Regions from separate parts of the Stappia sp. P2PMeth1 genome, predicted to be linked through region 1. Evidence: predicted binding sites of a transcription regulator. Region 1 holds the regulator's gene; each other region holds the start of a gene.

Region 1 (9,558 bases):
CAGGACCTTGCCCGGATGGAGCGCTGCGGCATCACCACCTTCCTGATCGGCGAAAGCCTGATGCGCCAGGACGATGTCGCCGGCGCGACCCGCGCGCTGCTGGCGCGGCCCGGCCTTGCGCGAACTGACCTTGCGGCGGAGTAGGCCATGGCCGATACCCCTTCTGGCGACCCTTCCGGAGACGCTTCCCCGCGCCTGACCCATCTGGACGAGAGCGGCGCGGCCAACATGGTCGACGTCTCGGCCAAGGACGTGACCTCCCGCGAGGCGCGGGCCGAAGGCCATGTGCGCATGAAGCCGGAAACGCTGGCGCTGATCCTCTCCGGCTCGGCGAAGAAGGGCGATGTCATCGCCACCGCCCGCATCGCCGGCATCATGGCCGCCAAGCGCACCCACGAACTGGTGCCGCTCTGCCATCCGCTGCTGCTGTCCAAGGTCGCCGTCGACATCGTGCCGGACGAGGCGCTTCCGGGCCTGCGCGTCACCGCGATGGCCCGCGTTTCGGGCCAGACCGGCGTCGAGATGGAGGCGCTGACCGCCTGTTCGCTCGCGTGCCTCACGATCTACGACATGGCCAAGGCCGTCGACCGGGGCATGACCATCGGCGGCATCCGCGTTGTCGCAAAGTCCGGCGGCAAGTCCGGCGACTGGACGGCAGCGAGCGAGACGCAACCAGGCTGATATGAGGCCCGGCTAGAATGGGGCATGGCTGACATGGCGCTGATCTCGGTCGACGAGGCCCTGGCGCGGTTACTCACCGGCGTCAAACCGCTCGGAGCAGAGACCGTGCCGCTCGCCAGCGCCAATGGCCGCGTGCTCGCCGCCGACCTTGCCGCGACCCGCACCCAGCCGCCCTTTCCCGCCTCCGCCATGGACGGCTATGCCGTGCGCGCGGCCGACATCGCCGCCACCCCCGCAACGCTGAAGCTGATCGGCGAGGCCCCGGCGGGCCGCGCCTTTGCGGGTGCCATCCGCGCCGGCGAGACCGTCCGCATCTTCACCGGCGCGCCGCTTCCCGAAGGCAGCGACACCGTGCTGATCCAGGAAAACACGAGTCGCGACGGCGACGCTGTCACCGCGCTGGACAGCGCCCCGCTCGGCCGTTTCGTGCGCCCCGCCGGGCTCGATTTCACCAAGGGCGAGGTGCTGCTCGCCGCCGGCACGCGGCTCGACTATCGCCGGCTTGCGCTGGCCGCCGCCATGAACCATCCCGCTCTGGAGCTGCGCCGCCGGCCGAAGGTCGCGATCCTCGCCACCGGCGACGAACTGGTCGAGCCGGGCGAGCAGCCGGGACCGGACCAGATCATCGCCTCCAACCATGCCGGCATTGCCGCGCTCGTCGAGGATTGCGGCGGCGAGGCGCTGCAGCTCGGCATCGCCGCCGACCGGCGTGAGCACATCGCCGGCAAGATCGCCGAGGCGCGTGCGGCCCGGGCCGACATTCTCGTCACCCTCGGCGGTGCCTCCGTCGGCGACCACGACCTGGTGCAGGAGGTCCTCGCCGCCGCCGGCATGGACCTCGGCTTCTGGCGCATCGCCATGCGGCCCGGCAAGCCGCTGATGGCCGGCCGGATCGAGGACATGCGCGTCCTCGGCCTGCCCGGCAATCCCGTCTCCAGCCTCGTCTGCGGCGTTCTCTTCCTGCGGCCGCTGATCGAGGCCCTGCTCGGCCGCCCGCCGCACCGGCGCGACGCAGACCTGCTGCCGCTGGCCGCCGATATCGGCGGCAACGACCAGCGCGAGGACTATCTGAGGGCCCGCATCCTGCGCGAGAACGACGGCACGGAGCGCGTCGCGCCGTTCGAACGGCAGGATTCCTCGATGCTGGCAACGCTCGCCCGCGCCGACGCGCTGGTGGTGCGCCCGCCCCACGCCGCCCCCGCGCCCGCCGGCACGCCGGTGCCGGTTCTGCGCCTGCCGCAGGGCTAGAACCTCCGATACAGCGCCCGAACCTTGCCCGAGCCGATCTCGCAAACTCTTGAAAAGAGGACGGTTTCCTGCGCGCCTGCGCCGCATCGAGGGTGAGGTCCGCGCCGGTCATCTCTCGCCGGACGCAGGACATCTCGACCTGGCGCGGCCTTGGCGGGCGGAATCGCTTGTGGAACAAGGCGGGAACGGTTAGACTGCGTTCATGATTTGTACATGGGCTTGAGTCGCGATGGGCGGCTCCCTTGGTGGTGCTCCATGCCCTTGCACGGCCACCAATAAGGGGGGTGCGCGCGGCGATGGCGGCGGAGGCGGAAACGCTCGCGCCGACGGCATGATCCGAAGGCCCGAGCCGAAGGTGCTCGACCACACGACGTAGGACGTCATGGGTTTTGGAATTTGGCGGCGCTTGCGCCGAGACGTCTGAACCGGAACGGGGGGACCCACGCGCATGTTGACGCGCAAGCAGCACGAATTGCTCCTGTTCATCCATGAGCGGCTGAAGGAGACCGGCGTTCCGCCCTCCTTCGATGAGATGAAGGACGCGCTCGACCTGCGCTCCAAGTCGGGCATCCACCGGCTGATCACGGCGCTGGAGGAGCGTGGCTTCATCCGCCGCCTGCCGAACCGCGCCAGGGCGCTGGAGATCATCAAGCTGCCCGAATCCGTCTCCCCCGGCCTTGCCTCGGCGCGCGGCCAGGGCTTCTCGCCCTCCGTCATCGAGGGCTCGCGCGGCAAGCTGCCGCCGGTCGAGGCCCCCCCCCCCCCGCCGATGCCGGCCAATGACAGCGTTGAGATCCCGGTGATGGGCCGCATCGCCGCCGGCGTGCCGATCGAGGCGATCCAGACGCACAGCCACACCATCGCCATGCCGGCCGACCTGCTCGGCACTGGCGATCACTATGCGCTGGAAGTGCGCGGCGATTCGATGATCGAGGCCGGCATTCTCGACGGCGACACGGTGGTGATCCGCCGCTCCGACAGCGCCGACAGCGGCGACATCGTCGTCGCCCTGATCGACGACGAGGAGGCGACCTTGAAGCGCCTGCGCAAGAAGGGCGCCTCCGTGGCGCTGGAGGCGGCCAATCCGGCCTATGAGACCCGCATTTTCGGGCCCGGACGGGTGCGCATCCAGGGCAAGCTGGTGTCGCTGTTCCGCCGCTACTGAGGGCGGACCCAGGGCGGGCGGGCCACGGCTGAACGGGCCGAGGCTGGGGCCCGCGTTGAGAGAGCCCTTCGGCGCCGGGCCGGCGCGCCCGGTTCGGATGAGGCATTGCCCGTTGGGCGTGAGTCCGGCGGCAGTTGGGCGTCATTTCGGCGTCATTTCGGCATCCAGGGCCGGCGAAGCCCGTAGCTCGGGCGCACCGCGACGGCAAGAGCGCCACCTGCGCTCGAGGGCGACGGCGCAGCGGACGGTGCCTGTGCGGGCGTTGATCGGGACGCGACCGGGATATCCGGCGCACCGAAAGTGAGCGCGACGGCGCCCTCCCGGGCAAGCCGTGCCCCGTCGATCACCAGCCGCGCCCGGCACCCGGGCGGGGCGTTGAGCGCCGAGACGATGATATCGACCTTGCGGCAGTCCTCCTCGAAGGCGGCGCTGTCCCGCACCAGCGAGACCAGCAGCGCCGGCGGACCCTGCGCCGCGGGACCGGGCCTTCCACCCGCCTCCGTTGGCCCGTCTGCGGGTGCATGCCGTGCGCCGGGCACCTGAGCGACAGACGTCTGTGCGGCAGACGTCTGTGCGGCGGGCACCTGAGGGACAGACGTCTGAGCGCCGGGCACCTGCGCGGCGGGCGACGTCTCCGGCTGCCCCTGTGCGTGCGGGCCCTGCAAGGGTGGAGCCTGCAGCGGTGGAGCCTGTCCTGGCCGGTCCCGTTTGGCCAGACCCTGTGCGTGCGGGGTCTGTATGGGCGGGTCCTGTATGGGCGGGGTCTGTGCAGGCGGGTCCTGTATGGGCCGTCCCTGGGCGGGCGGAGCATGGGCGGCGGGTGGACCCAGTCCCGGCGGACCATGCGCCCGCAGCAGGCAGGCCGTGTCGTCGCAGCGCATGTCCGCGCGCGCGATCCGCCGCTCGCGGTGATGGCGCACGCCGACCCCTTCCGCCCGCAGCCAGACCTCCGGCAGGAAGCCGCTCGTCCGTCCCGACACCCGCAGCACGCCGGCGGCATCGCGCAGGGCGAGCGTCCCGCCATTCGCCGAGACCAGCATGTCCGGCTGCCGGTGCCCCGCATAGAACAGCACGGAAGCGGCGAGCGGGACCAGCGCGGCGCGGCGATAGCCGCGCGGCGCAAGGCAGGCGGTGAGCCCGGCCGCCACCACCGCCAGCGTGCCGGCGAGCGAGGGCGCGCCGATCACCCCGTCCTCCGGCGTCAGCTCCTTCACCCATTGCGCCATGGCGACGACCTGGTCGACGCCCGCCCCCATCGCCAGCAGCGGCAGGAGTTCGAGCCCGAAGGGCAGCAGCAGCAGCGACAGCGCCGCGAAGGGCATCACCACCAGCGTCACCACCGGCATCGCCAGCAGGTTGCCGAGCGGCCCCAGCGGCGCGATCCGGTGGAAGTGATAGGCGCCGATCGCCCCGGTCGCCACGCCGGCGATCAGCGAGGTCAGCAGCAGGCCCCAGATCCACCCCATCGCGCCTGCCGTCGCCCGCGGCAGCAGGCCCCGGCGCGGCAGGGCGCGCTGCTCCCGCGCCAGCCGCCGCCGGGTCAGCTCCTCATAGGCCGCGACCAGCGCGATGACGGCGGCAAAGGACATCTGGAAGCCGGGATCGAGCAGCGCCTCGGGCATGACCGCAAGGATCACGAAGACGGCGATCGCCACGTTCCTGAGGGTCAAGGCCCGCCGGGCGAAGATCCGCCCCGCCAGGACCAGCGCGATCATCAGGAACGCCCGCTGCGTCGCGATCGAGCCGCCGGAAATCGTCAGATAGAAGGCCGCCGCCAGCAGCGCGGCCAGGGCCGCGACGGCCTCGATCCGGGCGCCGTGGACAAGGCGGGGCGACAGCGCCAGCGCGGCGCGCACGACAAAGAAGACGGAGCCGGCGAACAGCGCCATGTGCAGGCCGGAAATCGCCAGGATATGGGCGAGCCCGGCGGTCCTCAGCGCCTCCGTCACCGGCTCGGGGATCAGCGAGCGGTCGCCGGTGATCAGCGCGATGGCGAGCGCCGCCGCCGGCGTCTCGCCGAGCGCTGCGAGAATGCGCGCGGCAATCGCCTGGCGCAGGCCGGCGACCTCGGCCTTCGCCCGCAAGGCGAGCGGCGCCGGTCCGAGGTCGATGCGGCGCGGCGCGCCGAAGGCAAAGCCGCTGGCGCCGATCCCGTCGAAGAACGCCCGGAAGGCGAAGTCATAGCCGCCGGGCATCACCGCGGGCGCCGGCGGCGCCAGCCTTGCGCGCAGCGTCACCGCCTCGCCCACCCGCGGCAGGTCGGTCGGCGCGGCGCCGCGCAGCGACACCCGGACGCGGCGGGGCGTCGCCTCGGCCGCCAGCCGCTCGGCACTCACCACTTGCAGCACCAGCCGCACGCCCCGCCCGGTGCGCTCGACCTCCTCGACGAAACCGCTGACGGTGAGGCTGCGCGCCCGGTCGATCACCGGGGCTGCGACCAGCGCGGTGCGCGCTGTCCCCGCCAGCAGCCCCGACAGCACGAGGGCCAGCACCAAGAGCGGCAGCGCCCCCGCCCCCCGCCGCCCGGCGAGCCGCCAGCCGGCCCAGGCCAGCAGCGTCGCCGGCGCGACGACCAGCACCTGCGGCTCCGCCGGCAGTCGGAAATAGGCGGCAATGCCGAGGCTGAAGGCGAGCGCGGCGAAGGCAAGCCCCCGCCCCTGCGCCAGGCTTTCGCGGCAGGCGGCGGCAAATCTTGTCCCCGCCCCCTCTTCCTCGTGCCATCCTGCGCGAGCCGCCCGGCGACGGGCGAGCAGGGCCGCGAGCGGCGGCGAGGCAAGCGCAGGCCAGCGGCGCGGGTCTCCCCGGCCGCCGCCTCGGCTGCCCTGCCGCTCCGGCAAAGCGCCCGGCAGTGCCTCCGGGAGCCCGCCCGGCGGCACCTGCCTGTCCTCGTCGCCCTCGCTTGCCCGGGACACCCCAGCCGCCCCTCCGCCCTGGCCGCGCGCTGCCGATCTCTCGGGCATTGGTGGCGCGCCGCCGCTGTGCTACACGGTCGCCGACCGTGCCAGGACCGAAGCGTTGCATTGCAACCGACCTTCGCGCAAGACGCGAAACGGCACCGATAATTCCGAAGGCTGTCCGGACGCACCGCGCCGGCTCCGCCACCGATCACGAGGCCTTGTTGAATGAACTCTCCCGTCGTCACGCGCTTTGCGCCCTCCCCGACCGGCTATCTGCATATCGGCGGCGCCCGTACGGCGCTGTTCAACTGGCTCTATGCCCGCCGCTTCGGCGGCCAGATGCTGCTGCGGATCGAGGACACCGACCGGGAACGCAGCACCGATGCGGCGATTGCCGCGATCCTCGACGGGCTGACCTGGCTCGGTCTCGACTGGCAGGGCGAGGCGATCTCGCAGTTCGCCCGCGCCGCCCGCCACCGCGAGGCGGCCGAGAGCCTGGTCGAGAAGGGCCTCGCCTATCGCTGCTACGCAACGCCGGAGGAGCTGACGGCGATGCGCGAGGAGCAGCGCGCCAACGGCCTGCCGCCGCGCTATGACGGGCGCTGGCGCGACCGCGATCCCTCGGAGGCGCCGGCCGGCGTCAAGCCGGCGATCCGCCTCAAGGCGCCGGTCGACGGCGAGACGGTGATCGAGGACAAGGTGCAGGGCCGTGTCGTCTTCCCGAACAAGGATCTCGACGACCTGGTGCTGCTGCGCTCCGACGGCACCCCGACCTACATGCTGGCCGTCGTCGTCGACGATCACGACATGGGCGTCACCCATATCATCCGCGGCGACGACCACCTGACCAATGCCGCCCGCCAGACGCTGATCTACCAGGCGCTCGGCTGGGACGTGCCGGTGATGGCGCATATCCCGCTGATCCACGGACCGGACGGGGCCAAGCTCTCCAAGCGCCACGGCGCCCTCGGCGTCGAGGCCTATCGCGCCATGGGCTATCTGCCGGCCGCCATGCGCAACTATCTCGCCCGCCTCGGCTGGAGCCATGGCGATGCCGAGATCTTCTCGACCGACGAGATGACCGGCTGGTTCGATCTCGACGCCATCGGCAAGTCGCCCTCGCGCTTCGACTTCAAGAAGCTGGAGAACCTCAACGGCCACTACATGCGCGCCGCCGGCACGGACGAACTGCTCGCCGACTTCACCAGCTTCCTGCCGCATGCGGAAAACGCGCAAGGCCTGCGCGACTGGCTGCAGGACCCGGCGCATGTCGAGATGTTCCGCGCGGCCCTGCCGGGGTTGAAGGAGCGCGCCAAGACCTTGGTCGAGCTCGCCGACAGCGCCGAATACCTATGGGTCCAGCGCCCGCTCGCCATGGACGAGAAGGCGGCCGCGCTGCTGGAGGCGGACGAGGCGCGCAAGGTGCTCGCCGACCTGCACGCCCGCCTGTCCGCGCTCGATAGCTGGGACGCGGAGACCACCGAGGCGGCCGTGCGCGCCTATGCCGAGGAGACCGGCCTGAAGCTCGGCAAGGCGGCGCAGCCGCTGCGCGCGGCGCTGACCGGCCGCGGCACCTCGCCCGGCATCTTCGATGTGCTGGCCGTGCTCGGCCGCGAGGACTCGCTCGCCCGCATCGCCGACCAGGCCGCCGGCTGACCCGATCCGGCACGGCGCCTGCGCCGGCCGCACCCACGCGGCGGCCCGATCCCGGCCGCCGCCCGCGGTTCACATGAATCCCCCGTCACCCTGTGACGAAAGCGTTAGGGAGGCGCGCTTGCGGGGAGCGGACAAATGGGATACGCAACATTCGACCTTTCCTCCCGCCGTGCGTCCGGCACACTCCAGCCTCTCCTGGAGGCCGGTCCGGACCTTCCCGCGGCGCGCTTCATACAAGGGGGTAGCCTGAATGAGCGAGAACACTGCCAAGCTGACGATCGGTGACAGGTCCTGGGACCTGAAGGTTCGGCCCGGCTCCATCGGCCCCGACGTGGTCGACATCGCCTCTCTCTACGGACAGACCGGCTGTTTCACCTACGATCCCGGCTTCACCTCGACGGCCTCGTGCGAATCCGCCATCACCTATATCGACGGCGACGAAGGCACGCTGCTGTATCGCGGCTATCCGATCGAGCAACTGGCCGAGCACGGCGACTTCCTGGAGAGCTGCTACCTGCTGCTCTACGGCGAGCTTCCGACCAAGGCCCAGAAGGACGACTTCGTGCATCGCGTGACCTATCACACGATGATCCACGAGCAGATGAGCCGCTTCTTCACCGGCTTCCGCCGCGACGCCCACCCGATGGCGATCATGGTCGGCACCGTCGGCGCGCTCTCGGCCTTCTACCACGACTCGACCGACATCTCCGACCCGCACCAGCGCATGGTGGCGAGCCTGCGGATGATCGCCAAGATGCCGACGCTGGCGGCGATGGCCTACAAGTATCATGTCGGCCAGCCCTTCGTATATCCGCGCAACGACCTCGACTACGCCTCGAACTTCCTGCACATGTGCTTCGCGGTGCCTTGCGAGGAATACAAGGTCAACCCGGTTCTCGCCCGTGCCATGGACCGGATCTTCATCCTCCATGCCGATCACGAGCAGAACGCCTCGACCTCGACCGTGCGTCTTGCCGGGTCTTCGGGCGCCAACCCCTTCGCCTGCATCGCGGCCGGCATCGCCTGCCTGTGGGGCCCGGCGCATGGCGGCGCCAATGAGGCGGCGCTCAACATGCTGTCGGAAATCGGCTCGGTCGACCGCATCCCGGAATACATCGCCCGCGCCAAGGACAAGAACGATCCGTTCCGTCTGATGGGCTTCGGCCACCGGGTCTACAAGAATTACGACCCGCGCGCCCGCATCATGCAGAAGACCACGCATGAAGTTCTGGCCGAGCTCGGCATCCGGGACGATCCGCTTCTCGACGTCGCCATGGAACTGGAGCGGATCGCGCTCAACGACGACTACTTCATCGAGAAGAAGCTCTACCCGAATATCGACTTCTATTCGGGCATCACCCTGCGGGCGCTCGGCTTCCCGACCACCATGTTCACCGTGCTGTTCGCGCTGGCCCGCACCGTCGGCTGGATCGCCCAGTGGAAGGAAATGGTCGAGGATCCGTCCCAGAAGATCGGCCGCCCGCGCCAGCTCTACACGGGCGCGGCGCTGCGCGACTACCTGCCGGTCTCCCAGCGCCGCTGAGCGGATCGACAAGTCCAGGTTCGAAAGGCCGCCTCCGGGCGGCCTTTTGCGTTGGGGACGACAGGCTGAACGTGGGGTTCGCGCGGGCGTGTCCTCGCCGCCGCTCTGGGAACGAATAGGCCCCGGCTCGCGCTGCGCTTGCCGGGGTGACCTCGGAGGGTGCGGCGACGGCCGTGCCAGTTCTCAGGAGGTCGTCCCGGACGAGGCCGAGGGAGAGGCGCGTGCGCGGGAGTGAGCGACGACCAGGAGAACGAAGGACCGGCGCGGGGCTGGGACGCGGCTTCTCAACGCCGGTGCGGCAAACGGGGATAGAAAGCACCATCCCTGTCATCACAGCGGGGACAAGTGGCCGAAAAGGGCTCGGAAAA
Region 2 (9,558 bases), on a different contig from region 1:
TCCTGCCGATCTCAGACTAGGTTTGGCGCACACTAGCAAAAACGGCAATCGCGGCCAAAGACTTCCGCCCGCTTCGCCCGCGACAGGAACGCCGCGGCCGATCGCAAGGAGCCAGAAGCGCCATGTCACAGCCGACCCGCACGCCGGCCCCCTTCACCGGCTCGATCCAGACGGTCCGCAGCGAGTGGCTCGACTATAACGGCCATCTCAACATGGCCTATTACAATGTCCTCTTCGACACCGCCCTGGACGAGGCCTTCATCCATCTCGGCCTTGGGCCGGACTATGCGCGCGAGCGCGGCGCCTCCTTCTTCACCGCCGAGACGCATCTGTGCTACCTGCGCGAACTGAACGGGGGAGATCCGGTCCGCGCCACCGTGCAACTCGTTGATTTCGATGCGAAGCGCGCGCATCTCTACCAGGAGCTCCATCATGCGGACGACGGGTTCCTGTCGGCGACGTCCGAACAGGTATCGCTGCATGTCGATCTTCAGGCGCGCAAGGTGATACCCTGGCCGCAGGATGTGCTGGAGCGGCTTGAGGAGATGAGGGAGAGCCACGCGGTGCTTGGCCGGCCCGAGCGCTGCGGGCGGCGGATCTCCCTCGAGAGGCGCTGACGGGAAACGCCTCGGCCCTTGCGGGCCCGGCGGACGGCTGGACGAGCGATGACCGGTCTGCTGACGCAATTGCAACGCCTTGCCGTGCTGGCGGCCGGTTGGATCAAGCCCAACCTCCGGCTGTTCCGTTCAACGCGCCTGCCGCTGGTCTGGCTGCTGGCCATCGTCATCGGCGTGCTGACGGCGATCGCCGCGATCCTCTTCCGTGTCGCCATCGGCGCCGTCCAGTGGCTGTGGCTCGGCACCGCGGAGGAAACCGTCATCACCGCCGCCGCCGGCATCCCCTGGTGGGTGATCCTGCTGGCGCCGGCCACCGGCGGCCTGTTCGTCGGCCTCTACCTGCAGGCGATCCAGCCCAAGCAGCGCGCCGGCGGCGTGCCGGACGTGATCGAGGCACGGGCCCAGGGCGGACGCGGCCTGCCGTTCTGGCCGGGCATTTCCTCGGCGTTCCTGACCTCCGTCTCTCTCGGCTGCGGCGCCAGCGCCGGCCGCGAAGGGCCTGTGGTGCATCTCGGCGCCACCATCGGCACCGCGCTCTGCCAGACCTTCCGCCTGCCCGACGCGGCCCGCCGCATCCTGCTGGCCTGCGGCGTCGCCAGCGCGGTTTCCGCCTCGTTCAACGCGCCGATCGCCGGCGTGCTCTTCGCCCACGAGGTCATTCTCGGCCATTATGCCATGTCCGCCTTCGTGCCGATCGTCATCGCCTCGGTGCTCGGCACGCTGATGTCGCGCCTGTGGTTCGGCGATGTCGCCGCCTTCTCGATCCCCGAATACCAGATCACCTCGATGCTGGAGATGCCGGCCTTCGCCCTGCTCGGCCTGACCTGCGCCGCCGTGGCGGTGATCTTCCAGTTCTCGCTGATCGGCACCGACTGGGTGGCGCGCAACATCGCCATGCCGCTGTGGCTGCGCCCGGTGATCGGCGGGCTGGCGGTGGGCGCCATCGGCATCGTCTTCCCCGGCGTGCTCGGTGTCGGCTACGAGGCGACAGACCTTGCGCTGCGCCAGGAACTGCCGCTCCTCACCATGCTGGCGCTGCTCGTCACCAAGACGGCGGCGACCTCGATCACCCTCGCCTCGCGGTTCGGCGGCGGCATCTTCTCGCCAGCGCTCTATCTCGGGGTGATGACGGGCGGGGCCTTCGGCCTCATCGCGGCGGCGGCGTTCCCCGAGCTCGCCTCCTCGCATGGGCTCTATGCCATCCTCGGCATGGGCGCCGTTGCCGCCGCCGTTCTCGGCGCGCCGTTTTCAACCACGATGATCGTGTTCGAGCTGACCGGCGGCTATGCGCTGTCCATCGCGCTGCTGATCGCCGTGTCCATCGCCACCGGCCTGACACAGGCGGTACACGGGCGCTCCTTCTTCCACTGGCAGTTGGAAATGCGCGGCGTGATGCTCCACGAGGGCGCGCATCGCTGGGTGGTGCGCATCGTCCAGGTCTCCGACTTCGTCGAGCGGCTGCCGCGGGACGCCGAGCCGCAAACCCACGACCCGCAGACGGACGGCCCCAGCCTGGCGCTCGACGACACGCTGGAAACCGCGCTGCAGCTCTTCGACGACAGCGGCGCAAGCCGGCTGCCGGTGGTCGACCGGGCCGATCCGACGAAAGTCGTCGGCCATGCCAGCCATGTGCGGGCGCTGCGCTTCTTCAATGCCGAACTGATCAGCAACCAGGTCGAGGAGCACCGCTGAGCGGCGCTCCCACACCCGTTTCAGCGGCCCCCTTTATAACGGCGCCGTCGCCCGCTCCAGCCAGGCCCGCGTCGCCGTGTCGACGAGCGGCCCGATCTCGCCCAGGACGCGCGCGTGATAGGCGTCGACCCAGGCCCGCTCCTCGGCGCTCAGCATCTCCACAACCACCGCCCGCCGGTCGATCGGCGCCAGCGTCAGCGTCTCGAAGCCGAGCATCGGCCGCTCGCCGCCTTCGATGGCCGTCGCCGGCGTCACCAGTTCCAGGTTCTCGATGCGGATGCCGTGGCTGCCGTCGCGATAGTAGCCCGGCTCGTTGGAGACGATCATGCCCGGCTCCAGCGGCGCGTGGCCGGTCTTGGCGATGCGCTGCGGCCCCTCATGCACGGAGAGATAGGAGCCGACGCCATGCCCCGTGCCGTGATCGAAGTCGAGCCCGGCCTTCCACAGGGCGATACGGGCGAGCGCGTCGATCTGCGCCCCGCTGGTGCCGATGGGAAAGCGCGCCGTGGCAATGGCGATATGCCCCTTCAGCACCAGCGTGAAGTGGCGCTTGTGCTCCTGCGGCACCTCGCCGACGGCGATGGTGCGGGTGATGTCGGTGGTGCCGTCTTCATATTGGGCACCCGAATCGATCAGGAACAGGCTGTCCGCCGGGATCGGCAGGTTGCTGCTCCGGTCGACATGATAGTGGCAGATCGCAGCGTTTGGGCCGGCTGCGGAAATGCTGTCGAAGGAAATCTCCTTCAGCTTGCCGGTCTCGGCCCGGAAGGCCTCCAGCCGCTCGGCGACCGCGATCTCGTCGAGCCCGCCGGCGGCGGCCGCCCCGTCGAGCCAGCACAGGAACCGGGCGAACGCCGCCCCGTCGCGCAGATGCGCGGCCCGCGCCCCGGCGATCTCCGCCGCATTCTTCACCGCCTTGGCCTTGGTCACCGGGTCGGCGCCGTGCTTCACCTTGCCGCCGGCGGCAAGCACCGCGCTTGCCAGCGCATCGCCCGCCCAGTCGGGATCGACCAGCACCGTCGCGCCCGCAGCTCCCAGGGCGCTCAGCGCACCCGTCAGCCCGTCCGGCCCCGCAATATCGGCCAGCGCCTCCAGATGGTCGCGCGAGGCATTGGTGAGCTTGCGCCCATCGATGAAGATCTGCGGGCGCCCCTCGCGCGGCAGGATGGCGAAGGACAGCGGCAGCGGCGTATGCGACACGTCGCTGCCGCGGATGTTGAAGAGCCAGGCGATGGAATCGGGCTGGGTCAGGACGAAGGCATCGCCGCCGGCGCGGCGCACCTCGGCGGCCATGCGCGCGATCTTCTCCTCAGCCGCCTCGCCGGCAAACTCCTGCCCGTGCACGCGGACCTGGCCGAGCGGCGGCTGCGGCCGGTCCTCCCACACCGCATCGAGCGGATTGCCATCCACCGGCACAAGCTCCGCCCCGGCCCTGGCACAGGCCTCGGCCAGGCGCTTCACGCCGCTCACCGTATGCAGCATCGGATCGTAACCGAGCTTCTGGCCCGGCTGCAGCGTCTCGGCCAGCCACTCGGACGGCGGCGTCTCGATCAGGTGCATCGGCCGGAACACGCTGGTGTCGACCTGCTCGCGCACCTGGATCGTGTAGCGCCCGTCGACGAAGATCGCCGCCGCATCCGCCAGCACCACCGCCATGCCGGCGGACCCGGCAAAGCCGGTCAGCCAGAAAAGCCGCGCGTCGCTGGGCGGCACATATTCGCCCTGATGCGCGTCGGCGCGCGGAATGAGGAAACCGTCGAGGCCCCTGCGGGCCAGCTCGCGCCGCAGCGCCGCGCAACGCGCGGAACCGACGGACGGGTCGATGACATTGTCGAAGGACTGGAACATACGACGACGCTAGCGCCAATGCAGCCGTCGCGAAAGGGCATTGAAGAGGGATCGCGGCGGCTTTTGCACACCCGGCGGGCACCGGAGCGCCACGGAATTCGGCATGTGCTGCACCGCATTGCAAAATCATGCATTCGCACATGCAGCAATCGCAGCGCAGCCATGCACTTATCGACCTTTTCTCATGCGCCGGCGATCCCCATACTCTGTCTTGAGAGTTTGAGGGAGGAAGCTCTAGACAGAGACCTCGAACTGGAGACTTAAGATCATGGCCATTGCCACCACGACCACCACCGCCATCTCGGGCGTATCGCGCAGCTCTTCCAAGAGCGTGTTCCGCAAGGCGCTCGACTCGATGATCGCCGCCCGTGAGCGTCAGGCTCGCCGCTATGTCAACGGCTACCTTCTGTCGCTCGACGACGCCACGCTCGCCGCCTACGGTTACGACCGGGCCGATTTGGAGCGCAACAGCTCGCTGACCTCCGCGTTCTGATACCGGCGGTCGCTGACTGGACAGAAACGGGCCCGGCGGTTCCTCCGCCGGGCCCGTTCCTTTTGGGGATGCCCTTGCGGCTTCAGCCCTCGTGACGGCCGCGCACCAGCGTCAGCGTCAGCCAGCCGTCGCGATTCTGCCGGCGCACCAGGTGGAACCCTTGCGTGCCATAGGCGAAGAGGATGCGCGGTCCGTCCTCCTCGCGCAGGCCCGACAGGACCAGCGTCGCCGAGCGGGTCATCCGCGCCGACAGTCCGGCGGCCATGCGCATCAGGGGCCGGGCGAGGATGTTCGCCACCACCAGATCGAAGGGACCGGCCTCCGCGATGATGCGGCTGTCGACGCCGGCCGCCGTTGCCGTGCGCACCAGCGTGCCGGCAAGATTGTGGACGGCATTGGCGCGCGCGGTAATGGTCGCCACCGGATCGATATCGGTCGCCAGCACCGGACGGCGGGACAGCCGTGCCATGGCGATCGCCAGAACGCCGGTGCCCGTGCCCAGATCCAGCATCCGCGCATAGGACCGGCGGGTCAGCAGCCGGTCGATCTCGATCAGGCAGCCGGCGGTCGTCCCGTGATGGCCGGTGCCGAAGGCGAGCGCGGCCTCGATCTCGATGGCAATGCCGGCGAGCGGGCGCTTCGCCCGGTCATGCGCGCCATGAATGAAGAAACGGCCCGCCTGCACCGGCGACAGGCCTTCAAGGCTCTTCTCCACCCAGTTGATGTCTTCCAGTTCCACCGCCTCGACCGGCGCGGCGAAGGCGTCCGCGCCCAGCCGGTCCTTGACCAGATCGGCGGCCTCGCTCGCGCTCATGTCGAACAGGAGGATCTCGGCCGTCCACTCGCGCCCGTCCGCCGAAGCCTCGAACACCGTCACCGGGTTGCCGTCATCCTCGAAGTCGCGCGACAGCAGCTCGTAGATGCGCTTCGCCTCGATCTCGAGGGCGGTGATGCGGACACGGATGGTGGACATGATCTCTCCGGAGACAGGAAACGGCGCCCGCCCTATAGCGCCCGCAAGCGGGCCGCATCAATCGCATTCGCATCGGATAGCGAAACGAGCGCCGCTCAGTGCCGCTCGACGAAACTGTCGAGCACCTTCTTGCGGCCCGCCTTGTCGAACTGCACGGTCAGCTTGTTGCCCTCGATGCCGACGATCTCGCCATAGCCGAACTTGAGGTGGAACACCCGCTCGCCCATCGCGAAGGCCGACGGCGTGTCGGACACCGACTTGGCGACCAGCTCGCCCTCGATCATCCGCGGCCCGCCCGACTGCCTGCCCGACTGCCGGCCACTGGTCGACCCCATCCGCCCGGCGAACCCGCCACCACCAGCGCCGCCCTGCGCTTGCGAACGCTGCGCCCGCTGCCAGCCCGGCGTCGAATAGCTCGACTTGAAGGGATCGCGCGTGTCGAAGCGGCTGGCGCCGTATCCCCCGCCGCCATAGCCGCCGTAATTGCTGGACTGCTCCACCACCTCGACATGATCGGCCGGCAATTCGTCGAGGAAGCGCGAGGGGATCGAGCTCTGCCACATGCCGTGGATGCGCCGGTTGGAGGCGAACCAGATCTTCGCCCGCCGCCGCGCCCGCGTGATGCCGACATAGGCGAGCCGGCGCTCTTCCTCCAGCCCGGCGCGGCCGCTCTCGTCGAGCGCGCGCTGATGCGGGAAGAGCCCTTCCTCCCAGCCGGGCAGGAACACCGTGTCGAATTCCAGCCCCTTGGCCGAATGCAGCGTCATGATCGACACCGCCTCGTTGCTGCCGCCCGCGTCCCGGTCCATCACCAGCGCCACATGCTCCAGGAAGCCGGCGAGCGATTCGAACTCGTCCATCGAGCGGACGAGCTCCTTCAGGTTGTCGAGCCGGCCCGGCGCCTCCGCCGAGCGGTCGTTGCGCCACATCTCGGTATAGCCGCTCTCGTCCAGCACGATCTCGGCCAGCTCCGTATGCGACATGGCCGGCACCAGGTCGCGCCAGCGGTCGAAATCGGCGAGCAGCATGCGCAGCGTCGTGCGCGCCTTCGGCTTCAGTTCCTCGGTCTGGCACAGGTCCGAGGCCGCCTGCATGAGCGGGATGCGGTTCGCCCGCGCATAGGCATGGACCAGCTTCAAACTGGCCTCGCCGAGACCGCGCTTCGGCGTGTTGACGATGCGCTCGAAGGCGAGATCGTCGGCCGGCTGCACCACGCAGCGGAAATAGGCCATCGCGTCGCGGATCTCCATGCGCTCGTAGAAGCGGGGGCCGCCGACCACCCGGTAGTTGACGCCGAGCGTGACGAAGCGGTCCTCGAACTCGCGCATCTGGAACGACGCGCGCACCAGGATCGCCATGCTCTCGAGGCTGTGCCCCTTGGATTGCAGCGCCTCGATCTCGTCGCCGATGGCGCGGGCCTCTTCCTCGGAGTCCCAGGCGGCGGCGACGCTGACGCGCAGTTCCTCGCCGTCCGGGTCGACGACATCGGTGAACAGCGTCTTGCCCAAGCGCCCCTCGTTATGGGCGATCAGATGCGAGGCGGCGGCCAGGATATGGCTGGTCGAGCGGTAATTGCGCTCCAGCCGGATCACCTTGGCACCGGGAAAGTCGTGCTCGAACCGCAGGATGTTGTCGACCTCGGCCCCGCGCCAGCCATAGATCGACTGGTCGTCGTCGCCGACGCAGCAGATGTTGCGGTTGCCCTGCGCCAGCAGCCGCAGGAACAGGTACTGCGCGATGTTGGTGTCCTGATACTCGTCCACCAGCATGAAGCGGAAGCGGGCCTGATACTCGGCCAGCACGTCCGGATTGTTGCGGAACAGCGTGATGACATGCAGCAGCAGGTCGCCGAAATCGGCGGCATTGAGGATCGACAGCCGCTCCTGATACTGCTCGTAAAGCGCCCGGCCCTTGCCGTTGCCGAAGGAGCGCGCCTCGCCCTCCGGCACCTGGTCCGGCGTCAGGCCGCGGTTCTTCCAGCCATCGAGCTGGCTGGCGAAGGCCCGCGCCGTCCAGCGCTTGTCGTCCAGCCCCTCGGCCTGGATGATCTGCTTGATCAGGCGGATCTGGTCGTCGGTATCGAGGATCGAGAACCCGGATTTCAGGCCGATCAGCTCGGCGTGCCGGCGCAGGATCTTGACGCAGATGGAGTGGAACGTGCCGAGCCACGGCATCCCTTCCGCGCTCTCGCCGATCAGCCGCTCGATCCGCTCCTTCATCTCGCGGGCGGCCTTGTTGGTGAAGGTCACCGCCAGGATCTGGCTTGGGAAGGCGCGCCGCGTCGCCAGGATATGGCCGATGCGCGTGGTCAGGACGCGGGTCTTGCCGGTTCCCGCCCCCGCCAGCACCAGCACCGGGCCGTCCAGCGCCTCCACCGCCTCGCGCTGCTCCGGGTTGAGCCCGTCGAGATAGGAGCCGGGTTCGGGCGGTCGCGGCCCGAGCGCTGCCCGCGCGCGCGCGGCAATGCCGCTGCCGGAGGGAGTGGCGCTCCGCTGCAGGGCGGAAAGGCGGTCGCCTTGGGAATCGGGCATCGACTGTCGGATCTCGGGCTCGATGGGTTCGCTCGCGGATCGTACCCGCGAATCTGTTCGCTATTTGGACCAATATAGCAAGTTTGCCGCCACTTGGCAGGGCCGCGCCTGCACACGGCGTCCGTCCGCCGGCGCAACCGCCCGTCAGCCCCCCGCCATCTCGATCCAGGCGTCCTCATCGATCACCTTGATGCCCAGCTCCTCCGCCGTCTTCAGCTTGGAGCCGGCGCCGGGACCGGCGATGACGAGGTCCGTCTTCTTCGACACCGAACCGGAGACTTTCGCCCCCATCGCCTCGGCCCGCGCCTTGGCCTCGGCGCGACTCATCTTCTCCAGCGTGCCGGTGAAGACCAGCGTCTTGCCGGCGACAGGAGAACCTGATGGAGTTTCAAAAAGGTACGGCTGAACATTTAAAAGCGGGGCGCGCCCCTCTGTTGGGAAAACCAATTCCTCAATGTAATCCACATTCTTCTTCTCCGAGAAAAAACTCAGAAACGAATAGCAAACTGCGTCCCCAATCCCATCAATTTGGTTTAAGTCCGAAATCAATTTAAATTCTCTATCCAACATATCCATATGATATTGAGCAAATTCAATCCAGCTTCTATTACCTATTAAACCATCCACACCATCATCCAATTTAAAAACTCCCTTCAAATCAGAAGATAGATCAATCCAACTATTTTTTGCAATAGAAACAGAATTCTTAACTCTCCCAAAGAAGTCAATTCCCCCCATTCTTGATTCATTTAATATTTTATCGACAGATTTTTTTGTTAAAACACCTCTAGAAATTGCGAAAACAATCTCATCCTCAGAGATTTCCTCAACAGATACAGATTTATTATCGCAATATATCGCCACACACAGCATGATACGACGAGATCTAATGCCTCCAACTCCGGGTATAAGCATTAGTTTCGCCGCACCAGATCTCTCCCGCCAATATGCGGAGCGAGCAAGGTCTGCATACTCCATCCAGATATCCGAAACATCCTCAGCATCAATTCCCATATAGTCAGAATATTTATTCACAGCACTGACCCAAATAGACTGCCTTTCACTCAATACCCTCTCAATGAAATTGGAAAAATTCTCAACAAAACCGAAATGTCGCGCTATTATATTGGAGTTACCCTCTCCAATATGTCGAATTCCAAGGGAAAATATAAACTTATTAAGAAAAGTATTTTTACTTTCCCTAATTGAAGAAAATAACTTCCTAGCACTCACCTCACCCCAACCGTCTCTATTGCTCAACTTCTTGAGAGAAGACTCAGAGTCTCTCTGTTCAATTGTGAATATGTCAGACGGGCTCCGCACTCCACCCTCTGAGAGAGGCAAGGAATAGAAGAATTCAACCTGCTTCTCTCCAAGACCGTCAATATCTAAGGCTTGCTTGGA
Region 3 (9,558 bases), on a different contig from region 1:
TCATCGTCCCGGCGGTCGAGAACGCGATTTCCGGCGCCTCCTTCCGCCCCGGCGACGTGCTGGCGAGCCGCAAGGGCCTCACCGTCGAGATCGGCAACACCGACGCGGAAGGCCGGCTGATTCTCGCCGACGCGCTGGCGCTGGCCGACGAGGAGGAGCCGGAGATCCTGATCGACATGGCGACGCTGACCGGCGCCGCGCGTGTCGCCCTCGGCCCCGACCTGCCGCCCTTCTACACCGACGACGAGGCCTTCGCCGCCGATCTGGCCGCCCATGCGACCGCCACGCGCGATCCGCTGTGGCGCCTGCCGCTTTGGCGTCCCTATGAGAGCTATCTGGAAAGCCGGATCGCCGACATCAACCACATCAACACCAGCGGCGCGGGCTTTGCCGGCTCGATCACCGCCGGGCTGTTTCTGTCCCGCTTCGTCGAGAAGGCGCGGGTCTGGGCGCATCTCGACATCTATGGCTGGAACCCGGCGGATCGTCCGGGCCGGCCGCTCGGCGGCGAGGCGCAGGCCGCGCGCGCGCTGTTTTCGCTGCTTGCCGCCCGCTACCCGCGACGCTGAGACTGCACGCTTTCCTGCCTCGTTTCGCCGTTTGTATAACGGAACCGAAACGAACTTCCTGTCAGGATGGGGCAAGGCCGGCAACGGCAGATGAGGCATGGGTGAGGGATGGGTATCGACTTGCGGCCGTCGCAGGCGCTGCGGCTCTGGCATGAGGTGACGATGTCGCTGGTCACCGACGGCGACCGCGACCTCACATCGCGCCAGATGGCGATCCTGATGACCGTCTATCTCGAGCCGCCGCCGCACACGGTGCGCGGGCTCGCCGCGCGTCTCGACGTCACCAAGCCGGTGATCACCCGCGCGCTCGATACTTTGGGCGCGATGAAGCTGCTGTCGCGCCGCCGCGACGAGGCCGACCGGCGCAATGTGGTGGTGACCCGCACCGTTGCCGGCGCGCTCTATCTGGAGCACATTGCCGACACCATCGTCGCCCGCGCCGCCGAGATGCATCGCTGACCGCAGCCCCGCGCGGGGCCTCGAAAAAGTCCGAGAACCGCATGCCCAGCGACACCGCCGCCACCCCCGGCCCCGCCCTCGACCGCCGCATCCATCCCGTCCGGACGGACCTTGCGGCGAGCCGCTATCGCGGCCGGATCGCGGCTGAGCGCTTCGCCGATCCGGTGCCGATGCGCATCGCGGCCGCCTCGGCGCCGCTGCGCCCCGCGCCGGATGCGGCCCGCTCGATCGACACGGAAGTGCTCTACGGCGAGAGCTTCGATCTCTACGAGATCCGCGACGACGGCTGGGCCTGGGGCCAGCTCGCAACCGACGGCTATGTCGGCTTCCTGCCGGCCGGCTGCCTCGGCGAGGCCGGGCCGCCGGCCACCCACCGGGTCTGCGTGCCGCGCAGCTTCCGTTATCCGGAGGCCGAACTGAAGCGGCCGCCGCTCTCGTTGATTTCGCTCGGCGCGCGGGTGCGCGTCGTCGGCACGGCGGTGACGCGCGGCCTCGACTACGCGCTGCTCGACGACGGCAGCGCCATGGTCGCCCGCCACCTGATGCCGCTGGGCGAAAGGGTCGCCGACTGGGTGGCGGTCGCCGAAGGCTTGCTCGGCACGCCCTATCTGTGGGGCGGGCGGACGTCGCTGGGGCTCGACTGCTCGGCGCTGGTGCAGCTTGCGGCGGCGGAGGCCGGCCATCTGCTGCCGCGCGACAGCGACATGCAGGCGGCCGAAGCCGGCACCGCGCTCGACATCTCCGCCGGCCTGCCGGAGCTGCGGCGCGGCGACCTGCTGTTCTGGAAGGGCCATGTCGGCATCCTGAGCGATCCGGCCACCTTGCTGCATGCCAACGGTCGCACGATGAGCGTCGCCCGCGAGCCGCTGGACGCGGCGCTCACCCGGATCGCCGCCACCGAATGGGGCGCGGTGACCGCCTGCCGCCGGCTCTGATTTCGGCGACCGGCGACAAGCGCTTGTCGTTTCGACAGAATTTCAAGTCGTTTCCGAAATTTGCTTGCTCTTCCCTAAAAGGAAATTCCGCAAAACGACCCGTTTCCCTAGCGTATCAGATATGCAGGGAATGCAGTTGAAATTGCTTTAGGCTGTAACTATATCAGCCTCGACGTTGCGCGAGCGCTGTTTCGCGCCATTGAGACGGACCGCGAGCTTCCCACGGGTCACGCCGAAGCTCGCAAGTCCGCAAGGATCACAAAAATCGGATGTTTCGTCAGGCTGCCGACAGGTCGCGGATGTAAACGTCTTTGCCGCTATTCAACGGATCACTGATCGATCATGCTTCATGTCTTGCCACATGCTGTTTTTCTTCACGTTGAAGACAACGTGAACGATGCAATGGCCTTCCGTCTGGCACTCGAAAGCGTGACGGGAAACATTCGCGTGCGCCGGGTCGGCTCGGTGGAGACGGCGCTGGAGCTGCTGTCGACCCCGGACGCGGCCGCCGGCCCGCCCTTCGACTGTGTGGTCGCCTCGCTCGATCTGCCGGGCACCGGCGCCGGCGATCTCGCCCGCCGCCTGCGCCAGCGCTACGACAGCAGCACGCTGCCGCTGGTCGGGCTGACCGGCGCCGCAGCGCCGTCGCCGGCCAGCGACAACGACTGGTTCGACGTCGTGTACGAGAAGCCGACGCTGCCGCGCGAGATGAAGCGGGTGGTGCGCGAGATCATCGACCTGTGGTTCCAGCGCGCCCGCCGCTTCCACTGCTGACCGGCTGGGCCTTTCAGTAACCTGTTGCTTTGTCTGCAAGATTCCGAAGTTCGCCGCCCGCCTCATAGGCGCGGATCTGCTCGGCCACATAGGCGGAGATCGCCTCCGGATCGCTTTCGGCGGCGACATGCGGCGTGATCACCACATTCTCCAGCGCCCAGAGCGGGCTGCTTGCGGGCAGCGGCTCGGTCTCGAACACGTCGAGGCTTGCCGCCTTCAAGGTGCCGTCGGTGAGCGCTCGGACGAGATCCGCCTCGACCTGGCTGCCGCCGCGCCCGGCATTGATGAAGACCGGTCCGCCAAGCGCGCCGTCGCGTGCCAGCCGCGAGACGAGGCCGTAATCGACGAGGCCATGCGTCTCCGGCGTCAAGGGCAGCAGGTTCACCAGAATGTCGGTGCGGGCGAGGAAGGCGTCGAGTTCGCCCTCGCCGGCATAGCAGGCGACACCGTCGATCCGCTTGGGCCCGCGCGCCCAGCCCGCGACGTCAAACCCCAATCTTGCCAAGGCCTTGGCGGCATCCGCGCCGAGCACGCCGAGCCCCAGAAGGCCGACGCGAACCTGCCGCGCCGCCGGCTGTTCCAGGTCGCGCCAGACGCCCTCGCGCTGCTGCGCGGCGTAGGCGAGATGCTGGCGATGGTGCAGCAGCACCTGCAGCACCACCCATTCGGTCATGCGCGCGGTCAGGTCCGGATCGACCACGCGCACCACCGGCACGTCCGGGAGTCCGGGCTGGGCCAGCAGGTGGTCGACGCCGGCGCCCAGCGAAAAGATAACCTCGAGGTTCGGGCAGGCGGCGAGGGCCTCCGCCGGGGCCTTCCAGGCCAGCGCGTAGCGGATCGCGGCGGGGTCGCCGATGGCGTCGGGCCAGGACCGGACCTCGTGCTCCGGCAGGTGCTTGCCAAGGCGCGCGGCCCAGGCGGCGGGGTTCCAGCCCTTGACGGCGATCAGCAGGCTCATGAGGGTCCTCCAAACGAATATTTCCCTCCTTAGAGCATCTTCCGCCGATCTGTGCAGCACCCGGGACGAAAAAAGTGCCGCAAAGCCAAGCCTCTGGCGCAAAAAGGCCGATGGCCGTCCTCCTCTGCCGCTGCGGCAATTCGCTTGACAGGTGTGCTGCGCAATGAAATCAATTTTTGAGAGAAATTTTGCAAAATTCCGTCTCAAATTCGCGAGAAATTGATTTTCCTGTCGCAAACGCGCTTTCCCGGGGGAGAGGACAAATGGATATCGGAGACGTCAAGGAGGTGGTCGCATGGGTCAACCTGATGCCGGGCCCCGGTCGCACGCCGACCCTGCATGTGACCGGCAAGGTGACCGCGCCGACACCCTGCCACGAGGTGCTGGCGGAGTTCGCCGGGCTCGACAAGTCGGAGCCGCCGGTCTACCGCATCGAGGTGACGCTTAGGGAAGGGGCCGACCTCTGTCCGGACGTGCTGACCGACAAGGAGTTCCGCTATACCGAGCGGAACTACGCCGGCACGGCGGCCACGGTGCGGGTGTCGTCCGACACGGACAGCGAGACGGCGCCGATCCGCAAGGCACGCTGACGCCGGCTGGCTTGTCCCCACGCGCCGCAAGCGTCTGTCCCCGTCCTATCCCCGGCACGGGCCTCCGGCGCGCGCGAACCGTTATCCCCGCAGGGTGCGGCTCGCGTATAATGCCGGGGCATGAAGGTCAGTCGTGAAGGTCAGTCGGCGGCGTAACGGTCGAGACGGCCAGGCTCGGCTTCGGCCTGCTCGCCGCGCGGCGGGGCAAGGTCGAGATCGCCGATGCTGCGGCCGCGCTTGCCGATCTTGTCGGTGGAGATCAGGATCTGCTCGATGTCGCGGCCGGCCTGGCCGAAATGCTGCTGCAGCTTGCGGACCCGCTCGTCGAGCCGGTCGACATCGGCGACGAGATGGCCGACCTCGGCCTGGATGCGGTGCGCCTCCTCGCGCAGCCTTGCGTCGCGCAGCACCGACTGGACCACCTGGATCGACAGCAGCAGGAGCGAGGGCGAGACGATGACAACCCGAACCCGGTGCGCCCTCTGGACGAGATCGGCGAACTGCTCGTGGATCTCGGCGAAGATGCTTTCCGACGGCACGAACATGAAGGCCGTGTCCTGGGTCTCGCCGGGGACGAGGTAGCGTTCGGCGATGTCGGCAAGGTGCTTGCCGATGTCGCGGCGGAACCGGGCGCGCGCCTGCTTCAGCGGCTCCGGCCCTTCGGCCTGCCTGAGTTCGTTATAGGCCTCGAGCGGAAACTTGGCGTCGATGACCAGCGGCGGGGCGCCGTTCGGCAGATGGATCAGGCAGTCCGGCCGCACCCGCGTCGACAGGGTCGCCTGGAAGGAGTAGGCGCCCGGCGCCAGCGCGTCCTGGACGATCGCCTCCATCCGGCCCTGGCCGAAGGCGCCGCGCGCCTGCTTGTTGTCGAGGATCGACTGCAGCGCCCCGACCTGACCGGAGAGGTCGCGGATCGTCGCCTGCGCCCGGTCGATGACCGCGAGGCGCTCGTGCAGGTGGCGCAGCCCGTCATGGGTGCGCCGGGTGGTCTCGGCCATCGACTGGCCGAGCTTGTGGCTCATGCCGTCGAGCCGCTCGTTGACCGCGCGCATCAGGTCGCCCTGCCGCGAGCCGAAGACCTCGGCCATGGTCTGCATCCGCCCGGTCATCTCGGACTGGACCTTGAGCAGGGCGGCGATCCGCGCCTCGAGCTCGCGCGCCTGTTCGGCGGCCCGCCATTCGGCATCGCGCGCCCGGCCCGCCTGCCGCGACACGGAGACGAGCGTCAGCAGCGCCGCGCCGAGCAGCAGCAGCGCGGCACCGACAAGCGCCTCGCCAAGCGACACCGGCCGGCCGAGCTGGGTGAAGAGAATCGCCTCCATGGAAACAAAGATAGAACATTTGCCGGTGCAGCGAAACGGCGCAGGCGAAGGGGGCGCGCGCGGCCGCCGCGAGCAGGTAGAGGAGCGCCGGGGGCGCGCAGGATGCCGGCAGCTCCTTCGCCGGCGGCCATAACCCGCGGAAATCGTGCGTTCCGGGCGCATCGGCGCGTTGACGCGGCCGGCCTTCTCCCATATCTCAGCACCATGACGAAACGCGACATCATCATCCTGCCGGACCCCAAGCTGCGCCTGGTCAGCGAGCCGATCGCCAGCGTCGACGACGCGGTGCGGCAACTGGCCGACGACATGCTGGAGACCATGTACGACGCGCCGGGCATCGGGCTGGCCGCGATCCAGATCGGCGTGCCGAAGCGGATGCTGGTGCTGGACGTGGCGCGCGAGGGCGAGACGCCGGCGCCGCTGGTGGTGATCAACCCGGAGATCGTCTGGGAATCCGAGGAGCACTCCGTCTATCAGGAGGGCTGCCTGTCGATCCCGGAATATTACGAGGACGTGGAGCGGCCGCAGCGCATCGGCCTGCGTTTCCTCGACCGCGAGGGCGCGGCGCGCGAGATCGAGGCGGACGGCCTGCTCGCCACCTGCCTGCAGCACGAGATCGACCACCTGAACGGCGTGCTGTTCATCGACCATATCTCGAAGCTGAAGCGCGACCGCGTCGTGAAGAAGTTCCAGAAACAGGCCCGCCTGTCCGAGAAGGCCTGAGCCGGCCGACCCCGAACCTGCGACCCGGGAGCCGGACGCATGGACATCGCCTTCTTCCTCAAGGTCTTCGCGGCGCTTTTCGCGATCATGAGCCCGGTCGCCAATCTGCCGGTGTTCCTGGCGCTGACCAGCGACCGGGACGCCGCCGGACAGCGCGCCGTCGCCCTGACCGCAACCTTCGGCCTCATTGCCGGCTCGGTCATCGTCTTCTTCGGCGGTGAGGCGATCCTGGCGCTGTTCGGCATCAGCATCGACGGCTTCCGCCTCGCCGGCGGGCTGCTGATCCTGCTGATCGCCCTCTCCATGCTGCATGGCGGCGAAAGCAGCGCCCAGGCCGGCACCGATGAAGAGAAAGAGCATCACCGGAGCGTCGACAATCCCGGCATCTACCCCTTGACCGTGCCGATGCTGCTGGGGCCCGGCTCGATCTCGACCATCATCATCTTCCGCGAGCAGGCGCGCGGGGCCGCGCAGGAGATCGCCCTGGTGGCGGCGCTCGCCGCCATGGTCGCCGTGTTCGCTGCCACTTTCTTCGCCGCGCCAATGCTGTCGCGAATTCTGAGCCGCACCGCGATCAGCATCATGAGCCGGCTGATGGGCATGATCCTCGCCGCCATCGCCATGGAGATGATGGTGGCGAGCCTCAAGACCCTGCTGCCGGGTCTTGCCTGACGCGCCTCGCCTGACCCTGCATTCCGCGCCCACCCGCGCGCGCCCACCAAGGAGCAATCATGAGCCTGCGCATCGTCTTCATGGGAACGCCGGAGTTTTCCGTTCCGACCTTGATGGAGATCGTCGGCCAGGGTCACGATGTCGTCGCCTGCTACACCCAGCCGCCGCGAAAAGCGGGCCGGGGCATGGAGGAGCGCAAGTCGGCGGTGCATCAGGCGGCGGAGACGCTGGGGATTCCGGTTCGCTGCCCGCCGTCGCTGAAGAGCGCGGAGGAGCAAGCCGCCCTTGCCGAACTGGCGCCGGACGCGGCCGTCGTCGTCGCCTATGGCCTGCTGTTGCCGCAGGCGGTGCTCGATATCCCGGTGCATGGCTGCCTCAACCTGCATGCCTCGCTGCTGCCGCGCTGGCGCGGCGCGGCGCCGATCAACCGGGCGATCATGGCCGGCGATGCCGAGACCGGCGTCGAGGTGATGCGCATGGAGGCCGGGCTCGACACCGGTCCGGTCTATATGGCCGAGAAGCTGGCGATCGGGCCGGAGATGACGGCCGGCGAGCTGCACGACCGCCTGTCGGTGCTCGGCGCCGACCTGATGGTGCGCGCGCTCGCCGCCCTGCCGCGCGGCGCCCTGGTGCCGACCCGCCAAGCGGAGGAGGGCGTCACCTATGCCCGCAAGATCGACAAGGCGGAGACCCGCATCGACTGGACCCGGTCGGCGCGCGAGGTGCACGACCATGTGCGCGGGCTCTCGCCCTTTCCCGGCGCCTGGTGCGAGATGGAGATCGCCGGTCGCAGCGAGCGGGTGAAGGTGCTGCGCAGTTCGCTGGAGGAAGGCGCCACCGGCGAACCGGGCACGCTGCTGGCAGCCGGCGACGAGCTGCTGGTCGCCTGCGGCAGCGGCGCGCTGCGGCTGGTGCAACTGCAGCGGGCCGGCAAGAAGCCGATGCCGGCGGCCGAGTTCCAGCGCGGCGCGCAGCTCGGCGCAGGTCTCCGGCTCGCCTGAAGCCGCCCCACGTCGCCAAGCGGCTTGCCGGCAGGCTATGATGCCGGCCAGCCACCCGGTACGCCGCTGTAGCCACACGCCGAACGGACGATCCAGACGATGACCCATCCCGCGCTTGAACCCGAGATCCGCCCTGCGACGCCCGCCGACGAGGCGGATATCGCCATGGTCATCGCCACCGCCTTCGGCCAGGAGGGCGAGGCGCGGCTGGTCGACGCGCTGCGCTCCTGCGGCGCGCTGGTGCTGGAGCGGGTGGCAGTCGACCGGGACGGGCGGATCGTCGGCCATGTCGCCTTCTCGCGGGTAACGGGCGCGGGCGCCGGCCACCGCCTTGCCATCACCTGCCTGGCGCCGGTGTCCGTCAGTCCCGACCGCCAGCGCGGCGGCATCGGCGCGGCGCTGATCCGCGCCGGGATCGACGCCTTGCGCGAGGCGGGCGAGGATCTGGTGCTGGTGCTGGGACCGCCGGCCTATTATCCGCGCTTCGGCTTCGACGCGGAGCTTGCGAAACAGGTCGCCGGCCCCTATGCGGGGGCGGCCTTCCAGGCGCTGGCGCTGAGCGAGGCGGCGGTTGCCGCCCTGCCCATCGAGGTCACTTTCGCCACGCCCTTCGAGGCCTTCGAATAACCGCGAGAACCGGCGAGCCGATCCCGTTCATGCCCCGCTACAAGCTGACAGTCGACTATGACGGCCGCCCCTTCGTGGGCTGGCAGCGGCAGGCCAACGGCCCCTCCGTGCAGGCGGTGATCGAGCGGGCGGTGACGGCGTTTTCCGGCGAGACGGTGACGATCGGCGGGGCGGGGCGCACCGATGCCGGCGTGCATGCGACCGGGCAGGTCGCCCATCTCGATCTGGAAAAGGACTGGCCGGCGGCGACCGTGCTCGGCGCGCTCAACTTCCATTGCCAGCCGGACCCGGTGGCGATCCTCGATTGCGAGAAGATGCATGAGGGATTCGACGCCCGCTTTTCGGCGATCCGCCGGCACTATCGCTACCGCATCGTCAACCGGCTGGCGCCGCTGACCCACGATCTGGGCCTTGCCTGGCACGTCAAGAAGCCGCTCGATGCCGAGGCGATGCACGGGGCGGCGCAGGTCTTTGTCGGCCATCACGACTTCACCACCTTCCGCCATTCGCGCTGCCAGGCGAAGAGCCCGTGGAAGACGCTGGAAGCCTTCAGCGTGCGCCGCGAGGGCGAGAGCCTGATCGCCGAGTGCTCCTCGCGCTCCTTCCTGCACAACCAGGTGCGCTCGATGGTCGGCACCTTGCGGCTGGTCGGCGAGGGGCGCTGGGGAGCGGAGGACGTCGCCAGGGCGCTGGCGGCGCGCGACCGCGAGGCCTGCGGCCCGGTGGCGCCGCCCGACGGGCTGTATCTGACGCGGGTCGACTACCGCCCGGCGGAGGAGGACGCGGCCTTGCTCGCCGCCTACAGGGCCGGGCTTTCGGGCGCCGATCCCGCGACGGCGGCCGGGGAGGCGGAGGGCGAAGAGGCCTCGGGCGACTGAGCGCCCGCCGGTTCCTCCAGCGGGGCGGGCGGCACCAGCTTGCGATAGAG

The links. Region 1 encodes LexA, which represses DNA repair genes until DNA is damaged. Its sites were predicted from a motif close to TGTTCNNNNTGTGTTCNG; they were not measured.
Region 2: a site for LexA is predicted at 8,209-8,226, ahead of P2PM1_RS00430 (ATP-dependent helicase). Genes of this name have one in related genera too.
Region 3: a site for LexA is predicted at 5,608-5,625, ahead of P2PM1_RS07435 (DNA recombination protein RmuC). Genes of this name have one in related genera too.

The regions. Positions count from the first base shown of each region.
Region 1 is NZ_FYAW01000015.1:139,318-148,875, forward strand. It holds gene trpC (indole-3-glycerol phosphate synthase TrpC) at 1-144, shown strand, start outside; gene moaC (cyclic pyranopterin monophosphate synthase MoaC) at 148-681, shown strand; gene glp (gephyrin-like molybdotransferase Glp) at 715-1,929, shown strand; gene lexA (transcriptional repressor LexA) at 2,378-3,094, shown strand; gene P2PM1_RS08075 (ComEC/Rec2 family competence protein) at 3,247-6,006, opposite strand; gene gltX (glutamate--tRNA ligase) at 6,217-7,647, shown strand; gene gltA (citrate synthase) at 7,898-9,190, shown strand.
Region 2 is NZ_FYAW01000002.1:89,075-98,632, forward strand. It holds gene P2PM1_RS00405 (thioesterase family protein) at 123-617, shown strand; gene P2PM1_RS00410 (chloride channel protein) at 666-2,309, shown strand; gene P2PM1_RS00415 (aminopeptidase P family protein) at 2,343-4,157, opposite strand; gene P2PM1_RS00420 (hypothetical protein) at 4,426-4,650, shown strand; gene P2PM1_RS00425 (50S ribosomal protein L11 methyltransferase) at 4,733-5,623, opposite strand; gene P2PM1_RS00430 (ATP-dependent helicase) at 5,719-8,154, opposite strand; gene ligA (NAD-dependent DNA ligase LigA) at 8,299-9,558, opposite strand, start outside.
Region 3 is NZ_FYAW01000014.1:108,704-118,261, reverse strand. It holds gene P2PM1_RS07465 (M17 family metallopeptidase) at 1-569, shown strand, start outside; gene P2PM1_RS07460 (MarR family winged helix-turn-helix transcriptional regulator) at 678-1,028, shown strand; gene P2PM1_RS07455 (NlpC/P60 family protein) at 1,070-1,963, shown strand; gene P2PM1_RS07450 (hypothetical protein) at 2,354-2,737, shown strand; gene P2PM1_RS07445 (glyoxylate/hydroxypyruvate reductase A) at 2,751-3,695, opposite strand; gene P2PM1_RS07440 (hypothetical protein) at 3,959-4,285, shown strand; gene P2PM1_RS07435 (DNA recombination protein RmuC) at 4,426-5,607, opposite strand; gene def (peptide deformylase) at 5,812-6,330, shown strand; gene P2PM1_RS07425 (MarC family protein) at 6,370-7,002, shown strand; gene fmt (methionyl-tRNA formyltransferase) at 7,068-8,003, shown strand; gene P2PM1_RS07415 (GNAT family N-acetyltransferase) at 8,103-8,630, shown strand; gene truA (tRNA pseudouridine(38-40) synthase TruA) at 8,660-9,508, shown strand; gene P2PM1_RS07405 (DUF2189 domain-containing protein) at 9,430-9,558, opposite strand, start outside.